4 regions of the Mesorhizobium sp. ArgA1 genome follow, and region 3 is predicted to be linked to each of the others. Evidence: predicted binding sites of a transcription regulator. Region 3 holds the regulator's gene; each other region holds the start of a gene.

Region 1 (4,404 bases), on a different contig from region 3:
TTTGGCGACCAGCTCGCCGTCGATGGTGCGGCCTTTGACCGAGGTTCGGCCGGCGCCGTAGCCGGAGTCCGTTTCGCCATAGCCGATGCGCTCGACCTGGTGGCCGGAGCGGGTGCCCCAGTTGCGGTCGGTCGCCTCGGTGCGGTTGGCCTGCGCGCGCTGCCAGCCCGGCGTCGCGTAGGTGTTGGAGAAAGCGCCGGATTTTTCTGCGCTGGCGGTGTTGGCGCCGACATTGTCGAAACGTGAGGCGCCATAGGGATTCTGTCGTCCTGCTCCCTGGCCGCCACGGCCCGAGGCGAACGAACCGCCGCCATAGGAATTGCCGTAGCCGCCGTAGCTGTTGCCACTTTCGGCGACCTCGACATGGGCGTTCGGCAACTCTTCGAGGAAACGTGACGGGATGGTCGATTGCCACAGGCCGTGGATGCGGCGGTTGGAGACGAACCACAGATGCAGGTTCTTCTTGGCGCGGGTCAGGCCGACATAGGCAAGGCGGCGTTCCTCCTCCAGCCCCGAGCGGCCGCCTTCGTCCAGCGCGCGCTGGTGCGGGAACAGGCCTTCCTCCCATCCGGGCAGGAACACGGTCTCGAATTCGAGGCCCTTGGCTGAATGCAGCGTCATGATGTTGACGGCATCGAGCTCGGCATTCTGTTCGGCGTCCATGACCAGGGAGACATGTTCAAGGAAGGAGCGGAGTGACTCATACTCTTCCATCGAGCGGATCAGCTCCTTCAGGTTTTCCAACCGTCCCGGCGCTTCGACCGAACGGTCGTTCTTCCACATGTCGGTGTAGCCGCTCTCTTCCAGAATGGTCTCGGCGAGTTCGGTGTGCGGCGTGGTTTCCAGCGCCTTCTGCCAGCGCTCGAAATTGGCCGCCACTTCGCGCAAGGCCGCACGTGGCTTGGGCTTCAGCTCGTCGCTTTCGGCGAGCTTGGCGGCGGCCTCCAGCATCGGGATGCGAAGCGCACGCGCCGTGTCGTGGATCTGGCGGATGGTGGCTTCGCCCAGGCCACGCTTCGGCACATTGACGATGCGCTCGAAGGCGAGGTCGTCGGCGCCTTGCGCAACGACGCGGAAGAAGGCGAGCGCGTCGCGGATTTCCATGCGCTCATAGAAACGCGGGCCGCCGATGACGCGGTAGTTCAGGCCGAGCGTGACGAAACGATCCTCGAACTCGCGCATCTGGAAGGAGGCGCGGACAAGAATGGCCATGTCGTTGAGGTTGTGCTTGGCACGCTGGTAGGTCTCGATGGTCTCGCCGACCGCGCGGGCCTCCTCCTCGGAATCCCAGGCGGCGTGGACATGCACCTTCTCGTCGTCCTCGGCGACCTTCTCGGTGAACAGCGTCTTGCCGAAGCGGCCTTCATTGTGGGCGATGAGATGCGAGGCGGTGCCGAGAATGTGGGCGGTCGAGCGGTAGTTGCGCTCCAGCCGGATGATGGTGGCGCCGGGAAAATCCTTGTCGAAGCGCAGGATGTTGTCGACCTCGGCGCCGCGCCAGCCATAGATGGACTGGTCGTCGTCGCCGACGCAGCAGATGTTCACGGTGGACGAGCGCTGATATCCCTCCCCCTTGAGGGGAGGGTGGCCGGGCGCAGCCCGGTCGGGTGGGGTCCTCGCGGCAGTGCTCGACGTTCTGGCGGTGCCTTCTGCGGCGACCCCCTCCGCCCGCTTCGCGGGCACCTCCCCCTCAAGGGGGGAGGTTTGCGGCCGCTGCGCCAGCAGGCGCAGCCACATGTATTGCGCCGTGTTGGTGTCCTGGTATTCGTCGACGAGGATGTATTTGAAGCGCTTGTGGTAGTCCTTGAGCACATCCGGATTGGCGCGGAAGATGCGGATCGGGTGGCAGAGCAGATCGCCGAAGTCGCAAGCGTTCAGCGTCTGCAGCCGCTCCTGATAGGCCTTGTAGAGCTCGCGGCCCTTGCCGTTGGCAAAGCTGCGGGCGTCGCCTTCGGGAATGTCAGCGGGGCCGAGGCCCTTGTTCTTCCAGCCGTCGATCATCTGCGCGAACTGCTTGGCCGGCCAGCGCTTGTCGTCGAGGCCTTCGGCCTGGATCAACTGCTTGATCAGCCGCACGACGTCGTCGGTGTCGAGAATGGTGAAGTCGGATTTCAGCCCGGCCAACTCGGCGTGTCTGCGAAGCAGTTTCACGCCGATCGAGTGGAAGGTGCCGAGCCACGGCATGCCTTCGACGGCTTCACCGACCAAAAGGCCGATGCGCTGCTTCATCTCGCGGGCGGCCTTGTTGGTAAAGGTCACCGCCAGGATTTGCGAGGGGAAGGCCTTTCCGGTCGCGAGGATATGGGCGATGCGGGTGGTCAGCACCCGCGTCTTGCCGGTGCCGGCGCCGGCCAGCACCAGGACCGGGCCTTCTGTGGTTTCGACGGCGAGCCGCTGCTCAGGGTTCAATCCCTTGAGATAATCAGGCGCGCTGTTGCTACCGCTGCGGGCCGCCATGGCGCGCGCGGCTATGCCCGACGGGGCCGCGGGCCGCGCATTGGGTTCGTCAAAAAAGGGCATGTCTTCCGAAAAGCCGGACATCGCCCCCGAATGTAGTGATTCGGCAGCGAAAGACCAGAAGTGTCTACGTTTTGTTCTGGTTGGAAGCCAGATTCCCGGGCGCCGTGTTGAATTGTTGGCCTGAATCCACCCACCCGGGCCAAAACACGTTGGTTGGGAGGCGCCGGCGCGAAAGGTGAGAGCATGCTGGGCTCTCAGCCTATGCTGGCAGGCTTTGCTTGACACACGCGGCTTGCGGGAGAAAGTTGCGCTCGGGGCGGGGACGGGATGCCCTGGCCGCGGCGCGGGACGCGCATCAGTCGAAGGAGTATCGTCTTGGCTGTTGTCATCACCTCCCTCATCCTGTTTCTCATCGGCCTGGCGCTTGGCGGCGGTGGCATCCGGCTCGCGATGCTGGGCGGCAGCTGGTATTACGTCATCACCGGTGTCGCCTTTCTGATAACCGCCTGGCTGCTGTTTCGACGCAAGTCGACTTCGCTTTGGCTCTATGCGGCAATCGTGCTCTGCACGCTGGCCTGGGCAGTGTGGGAAATCGGCTTCGACTGGTGGGAACTCGGCCCGCGCGGCGGCATCATCGTGCTTCTGGCGCTGTGGCTGCTGACGCCGTGGGCAAGGCGGGGCCTCACCGGTCCCGACGCACGCGCACCGCTCATCCTGGCAGTGCTCGCCTCACTCGCGGTGGCCGGCTATTCGATGACCGCCGATCCCAAGGACATTGCCGGCGAACTCAATGCCGACAAGGTGACGCCGACCGCCGATCTCGGCGGCAATGTGCCTCCCGGCGAATGGCACTTCTATGGCCGCACGCCGTTCGGCCAGCGCTATTCGCCGCTCGACCAGATCACGCCGGACAACGTCGCCAAATTGCAGCCGGCCTGGACCTACCAGACCGGTGACGTGAAGGGTCCGGACGATATCGGCGAAACCACCTATCAGGTGACGCCGCTGAAGGTGGGCGACGCGCTCTACATCTGCACGCCGCACAATTTCGCCATCGCCATCGATGCCGCGACCGGCAAGGAGAAGTGGCGCTTCGATCCCAAGGTCAAGCTCGACAAGGACCGCCAGCACCAGACCTGCCGCGGCGTGTCCTACTTCACCGATGCCAAGATCGCGGCTGGCCAGCCCTGTGCGACACGCGTCTATTTGCCGACCTCGGACGCGCGGCTGATCGCGCTCGACGCCGCCAACGGCCAGGTCTGCGCGTCCTTCGCCGAAGCCGGCACGCTGAACCTCATGATCAACATGCCCTATCCGAAGTCGGGCTATTATTACTCGACCTCGGCGCCGCTGATTGCCGGCGGCAAGATCATCGTCGGCGGGGCCGTCAACGACAATTATTCGACCGAGGAGCCGTCCGGTGTCATCCGCGCCTTCGATGTCGACACCGGCGCCCTGGTGTGGAACTGGGATTCCGGCAATCCGGACCAGACGACACCGCTGGCGGCAGGCCAGACCTACACCCACAACTCGCCCAACATGTGGTCGACGGCGAGCGCCGACGAGAAGCTCGGCTTGCTCTATGTGCCGCTCGGCAACCAGACGCCTGACCAGCTCGGCGCCGGCCGCAGCGCCAATGTCGAGAAGTTCTCCTCCTCGATCACCGCGCTCGATCTCGCCACCGGACAATTGCGCTGGGTGCGGCAGACCGTGCACCATGACCTCTGGGATATGGACGTGCCGGCGCAGCCGACGCTGGTCGACATCACCACCGCCGCCGGTGTGGTGCCGGCGCTGGTAGGCCCAACCAAGCAGGGCGACCTCTATGTGCTCGACCGGCGCAGCGGCGAGCCGATCATTCCGGTCAAGGAAGTGCCGGCGCCGGGCGGCGCCATCGAGGGCGACCACACGTCCCCAACGCAGCCGACCTCGGATCTCTCCTTC
Region 2 (4,404 bases), on a different contig from region 3:
CAGTTCGCGGAATCGCCGAGTGCTTCGGTGACGAAGGACGCCGCAATCAGATCGTCGGCGTCGAGGCGTAGGGACCCTTCGCTGCCCCCCATAATGGCTGCGACCTTCTGGAATGTCTCCATCTCGTATTCGGTAATCCTGGCATTTCGCATCCTGGCTTTCAGATCGGCGACGCGTCTGCCCAGCGAGGCGGACGCCCCGATTTCTCTTTTCGACATGGTGCCGTGCTCCTCCCCAACCCTGTTTTGCCCCTTGCCCGCTTAGCTGTACCCAGTGCTGCCTATTTATAAGGCAGCACGAATACAGTCGCGGCAACGCGCGGTACCAGGGAAGGTTCCAGCGCCAAATGGTCACTAAATAATACGGGAGGGCCGGTAGCCGACGCGACCGCGCGCGCTGCAACCGCTGGCTGCAGCCATCAGGCCAACCGACCCCGTCGCTATTCGCGACGCGGGTCAGACTTCAATCGCCTTGCGCGGACAGTCAGCGAGAAACCGACGGCACGGCTGCGGCCGAACGTGCCGTTTCGGGTGAGAACACCACAAAAGCAAAGACCAGAACAGCGGCGGCGACGATGAGCGAGCCGCCGGCAACGACAGGCTCAAGCGCCGGGTTTCCCTGCAGCATCACGTAGAGGGCCGGCAGCATGATCACCACGCCAACCGTATAGAGCCAGTAGTGGATCATGGCGACGCGGCGTGCCGCCTTTTGCGGATTGAGCGCGTAGTAGCCGCCGAAGATGGCGCTCGTCACCCAACCCAGCAGGTTGATATGCGCATGCGCCGGGAAGGCGCTGTGATCGCCTGAGATCGCCATCTGCAGGCCAGCCGCAATTCCCAATATCAGGAACACGATGGCGGTTTTAAAGAAAAGTTCCGAAACCCTAGGCATGTCGTTTCTCCCCTATGCCGTCTACCCCAACATTGCGAAGACTACACTCGGGAGTGAAGATTTTCCATGCCGTACTTGGGGTTAGCACCGCTTTTCCCTTGATATTGGCAGTTCCCTCGTGCCGGCAAAAAAACCGCCGGGGCGAACCCCGGCGGCATATAGATTGGGCCGTTTCAGCCGCGATCGGCTTTACGGCGTTGGCGCAGGTGCCAGCTTGGCCGCCATCTGGTCGATCTTCTCGGCAAGCACGCCGTTGGCCCAGTCGGTGACCTCGGCGTCGACCGGCTTGTTGGCCATATCGGCGAGTGCGTCATCGAGCGATGGGATGTCGGTGACAGCTGTGTCCGCCGCCGTCTGCGCCGCGGCAGCTGCTGTCTCAGCATCCGTGACCGCAGCTTCCAGATCCGCGATCGTCGCGTCCTGTGCCGCCTGCTCCTCGGGCGTTGGAGGCGTAATCGCGTTCGCCGCGTCGAACACCGCCTGCTGGGCCGTCACCGCGTCCTCGGCCTCCGTCACCGCCGCATTTGCTTCCTCAAGCGCAGCGGCGGCGAGCTTGGCGTTCGCGGACGCCGTCACATAAGCCTGAACGCCGGCGAACTTCTTGCTCTTGGAGTTCATATAGGCGTTGATGTTGCGTTGCAGCGAGTTCAGCCGGCCAAGCTTGGCATGGATGTTCTTTTCCTTGGGCGTCGCGGCCACCTCGACGTCATCGACGTCAGCCACGTCATCGGTCGAGGCCTTCTTTCCAGCATGAGTCGATGCCGACTTGCCATGCGAAGCGCTGTCGCCGGATTTGCCGCTATTGCCGTTGCCGCCCCCATTGCCGTTGCCGCCGCCGTTACCGCCACCATGGCCGTGGCCACCGCCGTTACCGCCACCGTTGCCACCGGCACCAGCCAGGGCCGGAGAGGCCAGGAGCGCAAACGCGGCAAGCGCCGCCAAAAGAGTTTTTCGGGATGTCATGATACCTCCTCGGGGGATAGCCGCCACCGCTGACTCGCTATAGCAGCGCCATATGAGAATTTGCTAATTCGATGGAGTAAACTTTAGATAAATGTGGTTGCGATACGCGACAATCGGCTTTGCAAAAAGGTTGGGCAAATCTTGTAACCAATTGATATATAAATATAAATATGAACACCCTTGGGCGAACCGGCCCTTTGCGCGACTGACGCCCTATACTGATCAGACCTTAGGCCTAAATGCTGGGATACTTAGGTCGCAACCAGTGGAACCCATGACCGTCGTCGCATAACTTATCGAGCAGTATCGAACACAGATTTGACATCACCTGCCGGCCATCAACTTAATGATAAAGCTTCCAGAACGCAGCCTTCGGCGCATCGGTGATGGTCAATTGTCGCCCGGGACGGACGGCCTTTTTTCAAGCGCTTGCGGCATTGAGCCTATGGCATCAGCAGGATATCGGCGCCCGGCTGTTCGTCGAACAGCACCGCACAGCCGCGTCCCAGCGCTACCGCCGACAGCGCGTTGGCGACTGCCTCGTCCGGCGACACAAAATCACCCGTCAGCACCCGCAACTCTTCCACCGCCTTGGCCATAGACACGCAGTGCCCGGCAACGCGATCGCTCGTACAAGCGTCAATGACGCTGACGAGGTCGCTCATCTCGAACTGGCCCATACCGGCCTCCACGAAACAATGTCCCATCGAGACAATCAACGCCGTGGCGAGAGACAATGTTCCCTGCATCCGGCGGCAAGGCAAATCGACGGCCGGATCTCCTGCGAAGGTTAAACGCCACGCTTGACAGCGGACCCTGTTTGTTCTCTATTTGTTCTGAAAAGCCACCCCTCGCAACAGACGCGGCTAATGCTGCAACGCCTAAAGGAACGGCCGGGATGGAACCGACCATCCTGCATGCGGATCTCGATGCCTTCTATGCCTCGGTCGAGCAGCTGCTCGACCCGTCGCTCAGGGGCAAGCCGATTGCCGTCGGTGGCGGGGTCGTGCTGGCCGCTTCCTACGAAGCCAGGGTTTTCGGCGTGCGCGGCGGGATGCCGGGACGACGCGCGCGGGAGCTCTGCCCGCAGTTGATCTTTGTTGGCGGAAATTTCGGCGAGTACCAGAGGATGGGCGATGCCGCGATAAAAGTGCTCGACGATTTTACGCCGCTGGTCGAGCGCATCTCCATCGACGAGGCCTTTGCCGATGTCGCCGGCTGCACGCATCTGTTCGGGGCGCCGGCCGAGATCGCCGCCACGGTGCGTCGGCGTGTGCGGGCCGAGCTCGGCCTGCCGATCTCGATCGGCGTGGCGCGCACCAAGCACCTGGCCAAGATCGCCTCGCAAGTGGCGAAACCCGACGGGCTGGTGGTCGTCGATCCGGAAACGGAGCTCGCCTTCCTGCACGACCTGCCGGTCGGCTTGATGTGGGGCGTCGGCCCGGCGACCAAGGCGCGGCTGGCCGAGATCGGTGTCGAGACCATCGGCCAGCTGGCCAAGACCCATAGCGGCGCGTTGCGCCGGCTGCTTGGCCCCGCCGCCGGCGAGAAGCTGGCATCGCTGGCATGGAACCGCGATCCGCGAAAACTCGAGACGCACCGGCGGGCGCACTCGGCCGGCGCACAGTCGGCACTCGGCAAGCGGCCGGCCGAGGCCCATGTCTTCGGACCTGTTCTTCTGCATCTGGCGGACCGGGTCGCCAGCCGGCTCAGGGCGAAATCGCGGCCCGGCCGCACGGTGACGGTGCGGGTGCGTTTCGCCGATCTGCATGCGGCCACGCGCTCGGTGACGCTCGATCAGCCGATTTCGGCAACCGCGATGCTGGCCGAAATCGCCGAGGAGCTGGTGCGCGGCGTGCTGGCCGCCAACCCGCGGGAGAAGACCATCTCGCTGCTGGCGATCTCGGTGTCGCAGTTGGAAGAAAGTGCCGAGCTGCAGCTCGAGTTGCCGCTCGGCCTCGATGACGAGAAGCAGCGGCCCGGCAGCAAAAAGGGCCTGGCGCGCTTTGGCGCCGACCGCGCCATCGACAAGATCCGCCAGCGCTTTGGCAAAGAGGCGGTCGGCTATGGCGCGGTGGCGCTGGAAGCCCGGCGCTCGGTTCCCGACGCCTTCCGCGAACTGGCGGAGAAGGAACTGTGAGACCTATCGGCCGGTGCGCCAATAGCAGGAGCATCACCCTTGGCACGCCAAACTTTCCATGGGCGTAAAATCTTGCACAGGCAATGTCGCAAACGCCGCTGTGCCTCTATAACAGGCCGGGTGGGAAAGGTGGATCGTGCGATTGCTTGGGGTTTTCCTGGGAGAATTCTTGCAGCGGTGGGGCAGACTATCGCTGGCCCTGCAGTTCCTCATTGCCGGCGGTATCGGGCTGCTGGTGGTGATGCTGGTGGTTGGCCTGTGGGTGACTTCGCAGATCCGGCAAGGCGTCATGCGCAATTCCGCCGCGACCACGGCGCTCTATGTCGACAGCGTGATCGCGCCGCTGTTGCCCGACATGCGCAAAAGCCGCGAGCTCGACGACACCGTCAAGCGGGCGCTGGACGAGACGC
Region 3 (4,404 bases):
TCCAAAGGCTTGATCCGCGCCGATTTCGACCCGCCAGCGCTGGCGCAGGCCTATGAGAAAGGCGGCGCCGCCTGTCTTTCGGTGCTGACCGATGCGCCGTCCTTCCAGGGCGCGCCGGAATTTCTCACCAACGCGCGCAAGGCGGTGTCGCTTCCCGCGCTGCGCAAGGATTTCCTGTTCGACCCCTATCAGGTCTACGAGGCACGCGCCTGGGGCGCCGATGCCATCCTGATCATCATGGCCAGCGTCGACGATGCCTTGGCTAGCGAACTGGAAGCGACCGCATTCGAACTCGGCATGGATGCGCTGATCGAGGTGCATGACGAGGCCGAGACGCAGCGCGCGGTAAAACTGTCGTCGCAGCTGATCGGCATCAACAACCGCAATCTGAGAACATTCGAGACCAGCCTTGAAACCTCGGAGCGGCTGGCTTCGATGGTGCCGGGCGGCCGATTGCTGGTCAGCGAAAGCGGCATTTTCACCCACGACGATTGCCTCAGGATGCAAAAGACCGGCATCGAAACCTTCCTTGTCGGCGAAAGCCTGATGCGGCAAGAGGATGTCGCCACGGCAACGCGCCTGCTTTTGACAGGCAAGGCGACAGCCGAGGTAGCCTGACGATGACAGCCGCCCTCACCCATCTCGGCGCCAAGGGCGAGGCCAACATGGTCGATGTCGGCGGCAAGGACGAGACGACGCGCACGGCAGTCGCCGAGGGCTTTGTCTCGATGCGGCCTGAAACCCTGAAGATGATCCTCGATGGCGACGCCAAGAAGGGCGATGTGCTGGGCACAGCGCGCATCGCCGGCATCATGGCGGCCAAGAAGACGCATGAGCTGATTCCGCTCTGCCATCCGCTGCTGTTGACCAAGGTGTCGGTCGACATCGAGCCGGATCCCGCTTTGCCCGGCCTCAGGGTCACCGCGCTCGCCCGCGTCACCGGCAAGACGGGCGTCGAGATGGAGGCGCTGACCGCTGCATCGGTGGCTTGCCTGACCATTTACGACATGGCCAAGGCGGTCGACCGCGCCATGATCATCTCCGGCATTAGGCTGGTGGAAAAGACCGGCGGCAAGTCCGGCGACTACAAGGCGGGTTCGTAAATGGCGCTGGTTCCGGTCGCCGAGGCGCTTCAACGCCTCCTCGACGGCGCTACCGTGCTGCGGGGTGAAAGCGTCGCGCTGGCGGATGCGGCCGGCCGGGTGCTGGCGGAGCCTGTCGTAGCGCTGCGCACCCAGCCGCCTTTCAACGCGTCCGCCATGGACGGCTATGCGGCGCGCGCGCAGGATGTGGCATCCGCCCCGGCGCGGCTTTCTGTAATCGGAATGGCGCCAGCCGGGCGCGGCTTTGACGGCACTGTCGGCAAGGGTGAGGCCGTGCGCGTCTTCACGGGCGCGCCGCTGCCTGGAGGCGCAGACACCATCGTCATCCAGGAAAATGTCAGGGATCTCGGCGGTGGCCAGGTCGAGGTCACCGAGCCGACGGCAAAGGAACGCAACATCCGCCGCCGGGGGTTGGATTTTGCGCAAGGTGACGTCCTGCTGGAGAAAGGCCGCGTGCTCGATCCGGCCGCACTTTCGCTGGCGGCATCGGCCAACCATCCGATGGTGAATGTGGTGCAACGGCCGCTGGTCGCCATCATCGCCACCGGCGACGAGTTGCTGCCGCCGGGCAGCGCGCTTGGCCCCGACCAGATCATCTCGTCCAATGCCTATGGCGTCGCGGCCGCCGCGCAATCGGTCGGCGCGCGCGCTCTCGATCTCGGTATCGCGGCCGACCGCAGGGAGGCGATTGCAGCACTGGTGCAGAAGGCAGTCGCGGCAAAGGCCGACGTCATCGTCACGCTCGGCGGAGCTTCGGTCGGCGACCACGACCTTGTGCACGACGTGCTTAACGGCGAAGGCATGAAGCTCGATTTCTGGAAGCTCGCCATGCGCCCGGGCAAGCCGCTGATGTTCGGGCGGCTCGGCGAAATCAGATGCATCGGCCTGCCCGGCAACCCGGTGGCGAGCCTGGTCTGCTCGCAACTGTTCCTGAAACCGCTTTTGGCGCAGCTGGGTGGCCGCGTCCATCGGCAGGATATGCGGCAGGCGCAGCTCGGCGCCGCGATGCCGGCCAACGATCTCAGGCAGGACTACGTGCGCGCCGTGGTCCGGGAAGAAGCCGGCGCACTTGTCGCAACGCCGTTCGGCATCCAGGATTCCTCGATGCTGAGAATGCTGGCCGACGCCAACGGCTTGATCGTGCGCGAGCCCTTCGCTCCGGCCGCCGCCGCGGGCGCCGCCTGCAGCGTGCTGATGTTACGCTGAACAAAACGTCAACACATTCATTAAACTTTAAAAGGTTGCGGAACACAACTGGAACAGATAGTGTTTGTTCTGGGTTTGTTTTTTCTGATTCTGGTTTCAGAACCCTCGGGGGGCCGCGATGCTGACGCGCAAACAACATGAACTCCTGATGTTCATTCATGAACGCCTGAAGGAGAGCGGAATCCCGCCGTCTTTCGACGAGATGAAGGAGGCGCTCGACCTCGCTTCCAAGTCCGGCATCCACCGCCTGATCACGGCGCTTGAGGAGCGCGGTTTCATTCGCCGGCTGCCGAACCGGGCGCGTGCGCTGGAAGTGCTGCGGCTGCCAGACTCGATTGCGCCCGGCCTCAATGCGGCGAAAAAGTTCTCACCAAGCGTCATCCAGGGCAGCCTCGGTCAAAACCAGGGCGGTCTCGGCCGCCAGATCAAGCCGGCCTCGCCATCGCGTTCGATGTCTGCCGGCAATGACGACGCGGTTTCGGCGGTGTCGATCCCGGTGATGGGACGCATCGCCGCCGGCGTGCCGATCGACGCCATCCAGCACCAGACGCATTCGATCTCGGTGCCGCCCGACATGATCATGGGCGGCGAACATTACGCGCTCGAGGTCAAGGGCGACTCGATGATCGAGGCCGGCATTTTCGACGGCGACACGGTCATCATCCGCAATGCCGACACCGCCAGCCCCGGCGAGATCATCGTGGCGCTGGTCGACGACGAGGAAGCGACGCTGAAACGCTTTCGCCGCAAGGGCGCCTCGATCGCGCTGGAAGCCGCCAATCCGGCCTATGAGACCCGCATCTTCGGGCCGGACCGGGTCAAGGTGCAGGGCAAGCTGGTCGGGCTGATCAGGCGTTACTGAGCCGGCTTGGGTTTGTACTTTTCGCGCTGCTTGTAAGGCGGCAGGCCGCGTGCTTCGCGTGAGAAGTGGCGTTGCTCGTGCCAGGGACGGTAGGGCTTGTCGACGGCGAAGCGAATGGTTGGGGCTGTCGCGGCCGATTGCGGATCGAAGAAGACGGCGGCACTACCATCGCGGGCAAGCTGCTTCTTGGTCACGACCAGAACCAACGGGTCGCGGCACGGATTGTAGGCGGTGGCGTCGTCGATGACGATCAGGCTCGCGAAAGCGCAGGCTGGCTGGGCTGTCTTGCGGTCTTTTGCAAGCGCGACAATGGCTCCGGACGGGTGCCGGGCAATGCAGAGATCGCCTGTGCAGTAGAAGGGTGAGCCGGGCGGCAGGTCGAGCGGATCGAGATCGAACCGCCTGTCTCCCGTCTCAAATGTCTCGGGCTGAATGATGGTCTCGGCCATCAGCGCCCGTTTCCAGTTGTCGGTGGTGAATTCGTTTGCGCGCTCCCGGTTGAGAGCGAGCTCGCCGCCACCGATCGGCACGGCCACCAGATGCGCGTCCTCGGAAATGAGCACATCGGGCGTGCGCACCTGCGGCACCGTCAACAGACCGGCCAGCGCGAAAGGCACGGCCGCCAGTCTGAGCCAGGTGGTGGCCATGGTCGCGATGACCAGTGCAACCGTTGCCAGCAATACGGACTGGATGGAGATCAGCCCGACGGCATCGAGCGGCGAACGCTCGGAGATCCAGGCAGAGATCGCGATCATTGCCGTCAGGCCCTTGCCCATGACGTAGAGGAACGGCCCGTCCGCGCCGAACGGCATGGCCAGCGCGCTGAGCACTCCGAATGGCATGACAACCAGCGATACGATCGGCATCACGGTGAGATTGGCGAGCAGGCTGAGCGGCGACACACGCTGGAAATGCCAGATCGCGAACAGCAACGTGGCGCTGCCGGCAATGATCGAGGTCATGGCGAGGCCGCCCATGCCAGCCAAGAATCTTCGCGACAGAAAACCGGCAAGGGAGCGCTTTGTCGGCGGCGTTCTCACTTTGTCGGCGCGGTAGTCGGCCCAGCCGGCATAGGCGCCGACAAGGGCGGCGGTGGCAGCAAACGACATCTGAAAGCTCGGGCCGACAACCTCATGCGGCGACACCAGGATGACGGCGATGGCCGAGATTGCCAGATTGCGCATGGTGAGCGCGGCACGATCGAACAGCACCGCGATGAGCATCACCGCCAAC
Region 4 (4,404 bases), on a different contig from region 3:
AAGCGGCTCTTTGCACCGGATCGCCATGCCTTGGCCTTTCCGATATCCTGTCATGGAGTGGCTTCCACCCCAAATCGCAATCGATCGATCCCTTTCAGGTGCCGTCGATGCCTTCGTCACCGCTTAGACGGCAACAGCCTCGGATTGCCGGAGGAACTCCGTCGCCCTCTACAGGGCACAACGCGGCTGCAACCAGCACGGCTGGCGCAGAGCCGCCAGACGATCGCTTCGTATGAAGGTTACGCGGAACGCTACGATGCGATCGTCGGGCATATCCCGCACTCTGGAGAAGCGGCACGAATGTCAGCTGCGGCCCATTCTACCCGTTTCGACGGAATTTGGGACCGTCCGTCTTCCACCAATCTCGGTCGTTGGCGGTCGCCAGTTGCTTGAGTTTAGACCAGGATGAAGTCGTCCGCGGTGAGCAAGGTGCCGGGGTCGATGGCGGCGAACTTGACGGCCGCCGAGCCTCCCACCCCGTCCACATCGAACAGCAGATCGCCGGTCACGTCGTTGTAAAGGATGTGGTCGCTGTCATCGATGGCTGCGCTACCGACCGCGAAAGCCGAAGCGAAGAGCGGGCCGGCCTGCAGCCCGACAAATACGGAGCTGTCGAGCCGGATCACATCATCGTGCGCATTGAAGTCCTCGATCCAGTCGCGGTTCGCCAGTCCAAAGGTGTCGAACGCGAAGACATCCCTGCCCTCGCCGCCGGCCAACCGGTCGCTGCCGGCACCGCCATTGAGGATGTCATCGCCAGCGCCGCCCCGCAGGTCGTCGGAACCGGCGCCGCCGTCGAGGTTATCGTCGCCTTCATCGCCGCGGAGGCCGTCCGTGCCCGCGCCGCCGCTTATGACGTCATTGCCGGCGCCGCCCTTCAACCAATCGGTGCCCGCGCCGCCGATCAGGGTGTCGGAACCAGCGCCGCCGAACAGCTGGTCGTGGCCTGCGCCGCCGTCGAGCATATCGTTGAAGGCGGTGCCGGTGACCCGATCGCCGCCGTCCAGCGCGGCGACGAGCACGGCACTGTCGTTGCCTGCATAGCTCACAGTGTTCGTGGCGTCGTCCAGCGCGATGGACTCGGCCGGTGGCGTGACCGTGACCGTAATCGTCACCACATTGCTGTTGCCCTGGCCGTCCGTGGCGTAAACTTTAAAGCTGTCGGTGCCGACGAAGCCGGCCTCGGGCGTATAGTCGAACAGATTGCCGTTCAGAAAGTCGGCATGATAGTGCAGGCTGGTGCCTACGTGACCTTGGTGGAACGGATAGTAATTGCCGTCGAACCGCGTGCTCTGCTCAAGGGCGCCGTGGTCCGGCCCATCGACGACGACGAAGCTCAAGAGATCGTAGTCGGCATCCGCCGCGCTGAACTTGATGTCATCGAGAGATTGCCCCTGCGAAACCGAGACATCCAGATCGGCGGCCGTCGGCGCATGGTTGACGAAGGTGTCGGGCTGAAGCGCGCCGCCGTCCAGGATGATCTGGTGCTGGCCGTATTGGGTGTTTTCGCCGCCAAAATATTCGTTCGCCCCGATCCATGTCACGGTGATGGTGTCGGGGCTGTCGGCGTTGACCGAGACGATCCGGGCCGACAGGTAGGCCGCCTGGTCGGACAAGGTGCGGAGAAGATTGCCTTCATTGTCGAAGACCTGCGCTTCCACCGTCGTCCAGGTCTCGGTCCGGCCCTCATTGGTGAAACTGGTGATGGTGAAGAAGCCGTCGAAGACATCGACCGAAGCCACGTCGATGCCGCCGAACGGGAAATCCGGCTTTGCCCCTATCGGTCCGATCACGTCGCCATCGGTTTCCGTGATGCTGAAAAGCACCGCGTCGGGGCTCGGGTTGGGATTGTCAGGTTCTTCCCATACAGTGAGCACACTGCCATTGCTTAAGGTCGGCATCCTGTTGTCCTCGCTTTTGCGCTTGAACGCGCTGCGGATATCCCCCGATCCCAACCATACCATAGTATGCGAGTCGGATCGGTGACACCAATCACGCCGCCTTTGCAGTCAATTCTGTCTCGGGCGGAAGCTTGCGTCGGCATCTATGGTGCCGGAAGCACGGTGGACCGTATGTTCCCGTAATGTTCTTGCCTTGGCCTGAAATCTATGGTTGTCTTGGGCCGACGTCGCGCGCGGCCTGACCACAAAGGCCCGAGCGAGCCGGTAACCGGGGGCAGATCAAAATGGTGGCGCGGGTTCGCACGGTTGCTTTCCAGGGCATCGAGGCCGTTCCGGTCGATGTCCAGGTGATGATCGCGCCGGGCAAGGTCGGCATGCAGATCGTCGGCCTGGCCGACAAGGCGGTGGCCGAAAGCCGCGAGCGCGTGCAGGCGGCGCTCCATGCGTCGGGCCTGTCGATGCCGTCGAAGAAGGTGACCGTCAACCTTGCGCCTGCCGATTTGCCCAAGGAAGGCAGCCATTACGATCTGCCGATCGCGCTTGGCCTGATGGCCGCACTCGGCGCCATTCCGGGCGACATGCTGGCCTCCTATGTCGTGCTGGGCGAATTGTCGCTCGACGGTACCATTGCCGCGGTCGCCGGCGCGCTGCCGGCTGCGATCGGCGCCAATGCCGAGGGAAAGGGGCTGATCTGCCCGTTCGGCTGCGGGCCGGAAGCGGCTTGGGCGGGCAAGGATTTCGACATATTGGCGCCGCGCAGCCTGATTGCCATCGCCAATCATTTTCGCGGCACGCAGGTGCTGTCGCGACCCGAACCCGGTATCCATGTCTCGGCGCGCGACCTGCCGGACCTCTGCGACATCAAGGGCCAGGAGAGCGCCAAGCGGGCGCTGGAAGTGGCCGCGGCCGGCGGCCACAACCTATTGATGGTCGGCCCGCCTGGCTCGGGAAAATCGATGCTGGCGCAAAGGCTGCCGTCGATCCTGCCGCCGCTGGCGCCGAAGGAATTGCTCGAAGTCTCGATGATCGCCTCGGTGGCCGGCGAGCTCGGCGAAGGCAAGCTGACCGACCGGCGGCCGTTCCGCGCCCCACACCATTCGGCCTCGATGGCGGCAATGGTCGGCGGCGGCTTGCGGGTGCGGCCGGGCGAGGTCTCGCTCGCCCATCACGGCGTGCTGTTCCTCGACGAATTCCCCGAGTTTTCACCGCAGACGCTGGACGCGCTGCGCCAGCCGCTGGAGACCGGCGACTGCATGATCGCGCGCGCCAACCACCGCGTCACCTATCCGGCGCGCATCCAGCTGGTGGCGGCGATGAATCCGTGCCGCTGCGGCATGGCCGGCGAACCCGGCTATCGCTGCCTGCGCGGCGAGCGCTGCCGCACCGACTACCAGGCGCGCATCTCAGGCCCGCTGCTCGACCGCATCGACCTCAGGATCGAAGTGCCGGCAGTCTCGGCCGCCGACCTCATCCGGCCCGACCGCGCGGAAAAGAGCGCTTCCGTTGCGCTGCGCGTAGCCCGCGCCCGCACCATCCAGCGCGAACGCTTCGAGCGTCTCGGCGTCACCAGCGCCACCACCAACGCGCATTGCTCGCCAGCAATCATCGAAGACATTGCCGTGCCGGACGCCGCCGGCCTGTCGCTGCTGAAGGACGCCAGCGAGAAGCTCGGCTTTTCGGCGCGGGCCTACCACCGGGTGCTGAAAGTGGCGAGAACGCTCGCCGACCTCGACGCCAGCGAGACGGTCGGCCGCATTCACCTGGCCGAGGCGATTTCCTACCGCATGATGTCGGAGCGGGTGGCGCAGGCAGCGTAGATGATCTCACCCACAAGGGCGGAGATCAGTGGTCCTGCTTCGCCTTCAGCTCCAGCCGCCGCGCGTGCAGCACCGGTTCGGTGTAGCCGTTCGGCTGCTCCCGGCCCTTGAAGACCAGGTCGCAGGCGGCCTGAAAGGCGATGGAATTGTCGAAATCGGCGGCCATCGCGCGGTAGAGCGGGTCGCCGACATTCTGCAGGTCGACGGTCGCCGCCATGCGGCGCAGCGAATCCATCACCTGAATCTCGGAGCAAACCTTGTGGTGCAGCCAGTTGGCGATGTGCTGCGAGGAGATGCGCAGCGTGGCGCGGTCCTCCATCAGGCCGACATCGTTGATGTCAGGCACTTTCGAGCAGCCGACGCCCTGGTCGATCCAGCGCACGACATAGCCCAGAATGCCTTGCGCATTGTTGTCGAGCTCGCGCTGGATTTCGTCCGGCGTCCAATTCGGCCGCACCGCGACCGGCACGGACAGTATGTCGTCGAGCCTGGCCTTCGGCCGGCTCTTCAACGCCGCCTGCACGGCATGGACATCGACCTTGTGATAGTGCGTGGCGTGCAACGTCGCCGCGGTTGGCGACGGCACCCAGGCGGTGTTGGCGCCGGCCTTGGGATGGGCGATCTTCTGTTCCAGCATTGCCGCCATCAGATCCGGCATCGCCCACATGCCCTTGCCGATCTGGGCG

What was found. The regulator LexA, encoded in region 3, represses DNA repair genes until DNA is damaged. The targets are predictions, from matches to a motif close to TGTTCNNNNTGTGTTCNG.
Region 1: ACWGTI_RS25480 (ATP-dependent helicase) is a predicted target of LexA. The motif match lies at 2,582-2,599, and genes of this name have one in related genera.
Region 2: dinB (DNA polymerase IV) is a predicted target of LexA. The motif match lies at 2,676-2,693, and genes of this name have one in related genera.
Region 4: ACWGTI_RS24545 (YifB family Mg chelatase-like AAA ATPase) is a predicted target of LexA. The motif match lies at 2,074-2,091, and genes of this name have one in related genera.

Annotation. Positions count from the first base shown of each region.
Region 1 covers NZ_JBSKBQ010000015.1:59,628-64,031, reverse strand. Annotated here, with positions in the region: gene ACWGTI_RS25480 (ATP-dependent helicase) at 1-2,541, opposite strand, end outside; gene ACWGTI_RS25475 (glucose/quinate/shikimate family membrane-bound PQQ-dependent dehydrogenase) at 2,836-4,404, shown strand, end outside.
Region 2 covers NZ_JBSKBQ010000009.1:1,210-5,613, reverse strand. Annotated here, with positions in the region: gene ACWGTI_RS19510 (hypothetical protein) at 1-218, opposite strand, end outside; gene ACWGTI_RS19505 (hypothetical protein) at 484-891, opposite strand; gene ACWGTI_RS19500 (hypothetical protein) at 1,081-1,854, opposite strand; gene ACWGTI_RS19495 (hypothetical protein) at 2,298-2,534, opposite strand; gene dinB (DNA polymerase IV) at 2,753-3,994, shown strand; gene ACWGTI_RS19485 (sensor histidine kinase) at 4,164-4,404, shown strand, end outside.
Region 3 covers NZ_JBSKBQ010000003.1:84,412-88,815, forward strand. Annotated here, with positions in the region: gene trpC (indole-3-glycerol phosphate synthase TrpC) at 1-618, shown strand, start outside; gene moaC (cyclic pyranopterin monophosphate synthase MoaC) at 621-1,103, shown strand; gene ACWGTI_RS10160 (molybdopterin molybdotransferase MoeA) at 1,104-2,309, shown strand; gene lexA (transcriptional repressor LexA) at 2,428-3,171, shown strand; gene ACWGTI_RS10170 (ComEC/Rec2 family competence protein) at 3,165-4,404, opposite strand, start outside.
Region 4 covers NZ_JBSKBQ010000014.1:35,483-39,886, reverse strand. Annotated here, with positions in the region: gene ACWGTI_RS24555 (glycosyltransferase) at 1-127, shown strand, start outside; gene ACWGTI_RS24550 (Ig-like domain-containing protein) at 396-1,742, opposite strand; gene ACWGTI_RS24545 (YifB family Mg chelatase-like AAA ATPase) at 2,186-3,718, shown strand; gene ACWGTI_RS24540 (malate synthase G) at 3,744-4,404, opposite strand, start outside.